Linked DNA regions of Dinghuibacter silviterrae. The protein of the gene in region 2 interacts with the protein of the main gene of each other region in a pairwise test. Links are inferred from orthologs where the notes say so. Each region holds a gene or a part of one and is shown on either strand. Other genes may lie near its edges.

Evidence for each region. Proteins that work in one complex are often made in the same cells at the same time.
Region 1: the proteins of EDB95_RS16195 (region 2) and EDB95_RS07915 interact in binary tests that used the Escherichia coli proteins (3 or more experiments, as listed by UniProt). The link is inferred for Dinghuibacter silviterrae from one-to-one orthologs.

The regions. Positions count from the first base shown.
Region 1 is NZ_SODV01000001.1:1,767,314-1,771,025, reverse strand. What follows is about bases 67-3,327. They hold EDB95_RS07915 (2-oxoglutarate dehydrogenase E1 component), read right to left. Parts: upstream 2,997-3,327; coding sequence 267-2,996; downstream 67-266. Other genes in these bases: rpsT (30S ribosomal protein S20), read left to right, coding at 3,214-3,327; odhB (2-oxoglutarate dehydrogenase complex dihydrolipoyllysine-residue succinyltransferase), read right to left, coding at 67-245. In the rest of the region: more of odhB, read right to left, coding at 1-66; more of rpsT, read left to right, coding at 3,328-3,468; EDB95_RS07905 (M14 family metallopeptidase), read left to right, coding at 3,626-3,712. UniProt on the Escherichia coli protein: E1 component of the 2-oxoglutarate dehydrogenase (OGDH) complex which catalyzes the decarboxylation of 2-oxoglutarate, the first step in the conversion of 2-oxoglutarate to succinyl-CoA and CO(2).
Region 2 is NZ_SODV01000001.1:3,762,568-3,766,162, forward strand. What follows is about bases 382-3,365. They hold EDB95_RS16195 (ABC-F family ATP-binding cassette domain-containing protein), read right to left. Parts: upstream 2,884-3,365; coding sequence 880-2,883; downstream 382-879. Other genes in these bases: EDB95_RS16185 (hydroxymethylglutaryl-CoA lyase), read left to right, coding at 382-466; EDB95_RS16190 (hypothetical protein), read right to left, coding at 534-836; EDB95_RS16200 (DUF3347 domain-containing protein), read left to right, coding at 2,952-3,365. Also shown: more of EDB95_RS16185, read left to right, coding at 1-381; more of EDB95_RS16200, read left to right, coding at 3,366-3,536. UniProt on the Escherichia coli protein: Genetic data indicate it may be involved in ribosome assembly or function.

The DNA of each region.
Region 1 (3,712 bases), 2.0 Mb from region 2 along the record:
GCCGGCTTCGCCGCCTTCTCATCAATCTGCGCCACAACCGCACCAATTTTTACCGTCTCCCCCTCTCCTACGCGCGTCTGCAAAACACCTGCCTCGACGGCGTTGAGCTCGAAGGTGGCCTTTTCGCTTTCCAGCTCGGCAATCACCTCATCCCGCTCTACATAGGCGCCTGTCTGTTTCACCCATTTCGTCAAAGTAACTTCGCTGATGGACTCCCCTACTGCAGGGACTTTAATATCGGTCATATACTACGATTGGTTCTACACTTAAATATTGAAAGCCGTGTCGATGATCTCTGCCTGTTCCTTGTTGTGCACCTTGCCGTAACCGGTAGCCGTGGATGCGCTGGCCTGGCGGCTGATGACGCCGAAGGGGATCCCCTTGAGGTTCATCTGCAGGAAGGAAGCGGCGCCCATGTTGAGCGGCTCTTCCTGTACCCAGAACCAGGTCGCTTTGGCGTACTGCTTGTACAGCGCTTCGAGCTGACGGTAGGGCAGCGGATATAGTTGTTCGAGACGGACGACAGCCACGTCCCGGCGCTTGTCCTTCTGTTGTCTTTCCAGGAGTTCGAAATAGATCTTTCCGCTGCAAAGCAGTACTTTTTTCACGTCTGCTTTTTTCACAAAGGAGTCGTCGAGCACTTCCCGGAAACCACCTTTCAGAAATTCATCCATGGTGGAATAGGAACCGGGGTGCCGGAGGTTGGCCTTGGGGGCGAAGTTCACCATGGGTTTGCGGAACGGCCAGGTGAGCTGGCGCCGGAGGGCATGGAAAAAGTTGGCGGACGTCGTGATGTTCGTGACGACCATGTTGTATTCCGCACAGCTTTGTAGAAAGCGTTCCATCCGCGCACTGGAATGGTCCGGTCCCCCGCCTTCGTACCCGTGGGGCAATAACATGACCATCCCGTTCTGGGTCGTCCACTTTTGTTCGGCGCTGGTCACGTATTGGTCGATGACGGTTTGGGCACCGTTGACAAAGTCTCCGTACTGGGCTTCCCAAAGCACCAGGGCGTTGGGGCTGCCGAGCGCGTATCCGAACTCGAAACCGAGGACGGCAAATTCGCTCAGGAGGGAATTATAAATCCGGAAAGCCCCCTGGTTGTCCTGGAGGTGCCCCAGGCGGTTGTATTCCGCATTGGTGTTTTCGTCATAGATCACCGCGTGACGGTGGGAGAAGGTGCCCCTTTTGACGTCTTCACCGCTGAGACGGACGTCTTTTTGCTCGACCAGCAGGCTGCCGTAGGCGAGGAGCTCACCCGTGGCCCAGTCGACCTTGCCTTCGGTTTCGAACAGCTTGATCTTGTCCTGGAGGAGCTTTTCGACCTTTTTCAGGGGTTTGAATTCCGCTGGCCATTGCATGATCCCTTTGAACAGGGCGCGGAACTGTTCCTCGGCGATGGCGGTGTCCGGGGATTGTTCGAAATCGGCGGGCTGGGCCTTTCTCAGGGCCTGCCATTCCAACTCGGGTTTTTGGAACGTATAGGGTTTGGGGTGCTGCTTGATCTCGTCGAGGCGTTTTTGCAGCTCGTCCCAGAATTGCTTTTCCATTTCCTTCGCCAGGTCTTTGGCGTCGGCTTCACCGTTCGCGAGGAGGTATTGCGTATACACTTCGCGGGGGTCCGGGTGTTTGTCGATCAGGGCGTAGAGCTGGGGCTGGGTGAACTTGGGCTCGTCCCCTTCGTTGTGGCCGTGGCGGCGGTAGCACACCATGTCCAGGAAAATGTCCTTGTTAAACTTTTGACGGAAAAGGGTGGCCAGCGTGGACGCCTTGACCACGGCCTCGGCGTCGTCGCCGTTGACGTGGAGGACGGGCGCCTTGACCATGGACGCGATAGAGGTACAATAATCGGCGCTGCGGGCGTCGTCAAAGTCGGTGGTAAAACCGATCTGGTTGTTGATGACGAAGTGAAGCGTGCCCCCGACATAGTAGCCCCTCAGGTTCCACATCTGGAGGAGTTCGTAGATGACCCCTTGCCCGGCCACGGCGGCGTCGCCATGGATCAGGATGGGCAGTATTTTGTCAAAGTCGCTGTCGTACAGGATGTCGGCCTTGGACCGGGAAAAACCCGCCACCACGGGGTCGACGACCTCCAGGTGGGAGGGGTTGGGGCAAAGCTGGAGGTTGACCTTTTTCTCGCCCCCGTTGGTATACTCACCCCGGAAACCCAGGTGATATTTTACGTCCCCGCTGCCCATGGTCGAGTCCGTGGGCACCTGGCCTTCGAATTCGCTAAAGATCTGCTCATAGGTTTTCCCCATGATATTGGCCAGGATGTTCAGACGGCCGCGGTGCGCCATCCCGATCACCACTTCCTGCACGTCGTTTTCCGCCGCCGTATGGATGATGGCGTCCATGGCGGGAATCGTGCTCTCGCCTCCTTCCAGGCCAAAACGCTTCTGACCGATATATTTGGTATGAAGAAACTTTTCGAAGATCACGCCTTCGTTGAGCTTTTCCATGATCCGGCGCTTCTGGTCGAGGGGCACGGGCTGCTGCAGGTCGGTTTCCACCGCCTTGGTCATCCAGTCCAGTTGTTCCTGGTCGTTGATATACGTGAACTCGATCCCGATCGAACCGGTGTAGACCTTTTTGAGGAAGGCCACAATCGATTGCAAGGTGGCTCGCCCCAGGTTGATAAACCGGCCTGCTTCAAATTCGGTAGAGAGGTCCGATTCGCTGAGCCCGAAGTACTTGAGGTCCAGGTTGGCGTGCCGGTCCTTGCGCTCGCGGATGGGGTTGGTCTTGGCGACCAGGTGGCCTTTTTTCCGGTAGGCCAGGATGAGCTGGTATACGGCAAATTCCTTGTCGAGGGCGCCGGGCGCCTTGCCATTGAGGGCGGGGGCGGCAGGAGCCCCGGTGGATACGGCAAAATCAAAACCTTCAAAAAATTTTCTGAACTCCGGATCGACACTCTGGGGATCTTTGGCGTACTGCTGATAGAGCCCTTCCACATAGGCCGGGTGCGACTGTGTAATGTACGAAAAGTCTTGCATGAGAAATTGGTATATACTGTTGTTAACCAACAGCTTAACATAAGTTAAGAGACAAACGGCTACGCGTTTGGCCTTGCAAATATCGGTCAAAATTCTGTCATAACGCCGGGGGGTGAAACCAGATTATATTATTTTTCTCCGGCCGGGGCTTGTTCTTTTACCGAAAACGCCTACCTTTGCCCTCCTAAATTTACCGGACAAAAAATAATAGTGACTCATGGCTAATCATCAGGCAACAAAAAAAGACGTACGTCAGGCCGCCAAGCGCAGGGAAAAGAATCGCTATCAGGGTAAAACCACCCGTAACGCGATCCGGGACCTGAAGGCTGTCACGGATAAAGCTGCCGCCGCGGGGAAACTGCCCGAGGTGATCGCCATGATCGACAAGATGGCGAAGAACGGCATCATCCATAAGAACAAGGCATCCAACCTGAAGAGCAAGCTCGCCATCCGCGTCAACAAGATCGCGTAAGGAGAAGCCGCTCACGTATAAGTTATTTGGAAGTCCCGAAAAATTCGGGACTTTTGATTTTTGTGTCCGCCGTAACTGACAATTTACGGCGGACACAAAAATCCGCTAACTATGGGCCTTCGGCCAGCCGGCCCGTGGCCGGCTCTAATTTTTACGTATGAGACATTTGCTTGCATTCCTGCTCCTTTGCGGCACCGCCAGCGCCCAGGTCACTTCCTTCGAACGGTCGAACGGCCTTGCCACA
Region 2 (3,595 bases):
ACAGTCCGACAAACAACTCGTCGTTTACCTGTCGATGGCCTTTGGCAATCCCTACGGTGACGCCTACTCGAAGGACATCGTCTACCACTGGGCCCAAAAGCTCGCCCACATGGGGATCACCAGCATATCCCTGGCCGACACCGTAGGGTTGGCCAGTCCTTCCGATATTTTTCACCTCACCAAACACGTCGTGGACGCGCTCCCTGAAATGGAGATCGGCGTCCACCTCCACAGCCGCCCGGGCGAGGTCTCCGAAAAGGTCGCCGCCGCCCTTGACGCCGGCTCCCGCCGTATCGACGGGGCCATCGGTGGATTTGGCGGGTGTCCTATGGCGCAGGATGAGCTCGTGGGGAACCTGGATACGTCCGATATAGTTTCCTACCTGCATGCGCATGGGTACGAAACGCATATCAATGGCGAAGCCCTGGACGAGGCCAGGGCTTTCGCGGGGACGATCTTTGTGTAGGGCGGCGCCGACGGCTGCGCGGCACCGCGCCGTGCGTGTGCACACGGCTACGCGCCGCGCGCGGCGGCTACTGGCTCGTAAATTTCTGTAGCAAGCCCGGCAAGGCCGAGGTAATAGCCCCGGATACTTCCGGGCTCAGCCCGAATTTTTCGGCGAGGCTGTTGACGCCCCCGTCGAGTGCACTGGTCAGGGCGCTTCCCCCACCGAGGGCACCCAGCAAGCCGCCGCCCGCACCGCCTTCACCCGCCTGGTTAGCTACGTGTTGGGCAATTTCATTGTGCAACGCCTCTTGCTGGTCGGCAGGCAATGCCGCGACCTGGGGATTGTCTGCCAGATGATCCTTAACCGCTTGTAAAATTTCGTCAAACATTTTTTTGAATTGAGGTGTTTATAATGTTTGAAATATACGAAAATTAGGCACCGCCGAGTTCCACAAGTTTCTCGAAAACGACTTCGTATTCGCCGTTGAGACGCTCGATAGCGGCGACCGTGTCCTTATAGGCTTTTTCCGTCTCCTGGAACCTGGCGGCGTTGGCGTATACGTCGGGGCTGCCGAGGGCGGCTTCGAGCTCGGCCTTGCGGGCGTTGGTTTTCGCCAGTTCGGCTTCGACCTGCTCGAAACGGCGTTGGTGTTTTTGGAGCTCTTTTTTGGCTTCTTTGTCGATGGGCTCACCCCCAGGTTTTGGCGCGGGGGCGCTGACCTTCGGGGCGGGTGACGGAGGTGGGGCCGGTGCGGCGGCGGTTTTCGCCGCGGGCTCGTTCGCCGCGGCTTTGCCACTGCCCTTGCGGGGCGCAGCACTCTCCGCGGCGCGGGCCGCCATGCGGTTTTTCCAATCCACCCATTCCTCGTAGTGACCGACGAATTCTTTGATCTGGTGGTTCTCGTCGATTTCCCAGATTTTGTTGGCGGTCTTTTGGACGAAATAGCGGTCGTGGCTGACGAGGAGGAGGCTGCCTTCGTAGCGGTTTAACGAATCGATGAGGAGGTTGACGGAGTGCATGTCGAGGTGGTTGGTCGGTTCGTCGAGCAGGAGGAAGTTGGCCTTGCTGACGATGACTTTGGCCAGCGCGACGCGGGCTTTTTCGCCGCCGGACAGGACCTTGATTTTCTTTTCCACCTCATCACCGCTGAACAGAAAACAACCCAGTAGGGTGCGCAATTCGAACTCCGTCTTTTGCGAGCCGCAGTGCAACATTTCGGCGAGCACGGTCTGGTTGACGTCGAGGGCTTCGAGCTGGTGCTGGGCGTAAAAGCTTTCCACGACGTTGTGGCCCCAGACGCGTTCCCCGGTAAAGGGTTCCGTTCCGGCAATGATGCGCAGGGCGGTAGATTTACCCCGTCCATTGGCACCAATGAGGGCGATCTTGTCGCCCCTGTTGATCTCGGCGTCGGTATGTTCGAGGATGACGTTATTGCCAAAGGCTTTGCTGACGTCTTTGAGCGTGACCAGGATCTTACCGGGTTGTTGGTTGACGGAAAAGTTGATGCGCAAGTCGGGACGCTCGACCTTGACATCCTCGATACGGTCAAGTTTGTCGAGGCGTTTCATGGCGCTTTGCGCTGCGGCCGCTTTGGAGGCCTTGGCTTTAAATCGCTCGATAAAACGTTCCTGCTGGCGGATATAGTCCTGCTGGTTTTCGAAGGAGCGTTGCTGAAGCTCCGTCCGAAGGACTTTTTCCTCCATATAGTAGGAATAATTCCCTGAATAGATATGGAGCTGTTGCTGGTAGAGCTCGACGATCTTGGTGACCATGCGGTCGAGGAAGTACCGGTCGTGGGAAATGATCACGACGGAGCCCTGGTAGTGGACGAGGTATTTTTCCAGCCATTCAATGGACGGGAGGTCAAGGTGGTTGGTCGGTTCGTCCAAAAGGAGCAAATCGGGTTTTTGAAGAATCATTTTGGCGAGCAGGACGCGCATCCGCCAGCCCCCGCTGAACGTTTGATACGGGCGTTCGAGGTCGGCGTTGTTAAACCCAAGCCCCTGCAGGACTTCTTCAGTCTTGTGGTGGATGTTGTACCCGTCCAGCGTGTCGATCTCGTGGAGTTTTTCGGAATACTCCATGAGGAGGGCTTCGTCTTCTTTTTGCTCCAATATTTTACCCAACTCCTCGATTTCCTTTTCGAGTTGGAGGACGCGTTCGAAGGCACCCATCGCCACCCTCAAAACGGATTCACTGGTGTCGAAGCTGAGGAGGTCCTGGTGCAGGTAGCCGATGCTGGTTCCCCGGCCGCGAATGACTTCACCTTTGGACGGGCTGTATTCTCCCACGAGTACTTTCAAGAGGGTAGACTTGCCTGTCCCGTTATACCCGATCAAACCGATCCTTTCCCCCGGATGGATATGCCAGGTGGCCTCTTTTACAATCAAACGGGCACCGAATTCAAAGGTTACGTTTTGTAAGCCTGCGAGCATGATTTTAACTTTAAGCACGCAAAGTTACGCCCCTTAAATCCATTACCTTTATAAAAATTTGCCTCGCCATGCGTCGTTTCGTCCCGGCCGTCTGTATCCTGCTTGCCGCCCTGGCCTGTAACAACAAAGACAAGGAAGCCACGCCGCCGGCCCCCAAGCCGCAACCGGTCAAAGAAGGCAAGTATTCCGCCGCTTTCGGACAATCCCTGGACGGGATGATGACGAGCTACGAAGGCCTGGTCACAGCTTTTGCCAAGGGGGATACGGGACTGATCGGCCAAAACGGGCGTGTGTTCATGACAACGCTGGACAGCCTTCATTTTACGGACTTTGCGGTGGATACCCTGGTTTTTCAAACGGCCACCAGCCAGTTGTCGGATACCCGCACCGAGCTAAAAGGGTTGCTCGGTGAAGCTACACTCGCGTCCCGGCGGCAGGAGCTGAATATGGTTTCCCAGGACTTGTACGACCTGTTGCGCACGGTGCGGTATGACCGGAAAACCCTGTACCTGACCGAATGTGCGACTGCCCTGGGGGATGACAATCCGGGGGACTGGATCAGCCCGGTGGGGGATACCACGCGGATCATGAATCCCTATCTGGGGGCTGTGGGGTGTGCGCAGATCAAGGATTCGCTGCCGGAGCACCCGTAATCACCCGTTCATCCGGTACCCCGCCCGCCTGCATAGCCTGGTTTTGCCCTGGAGGCAAA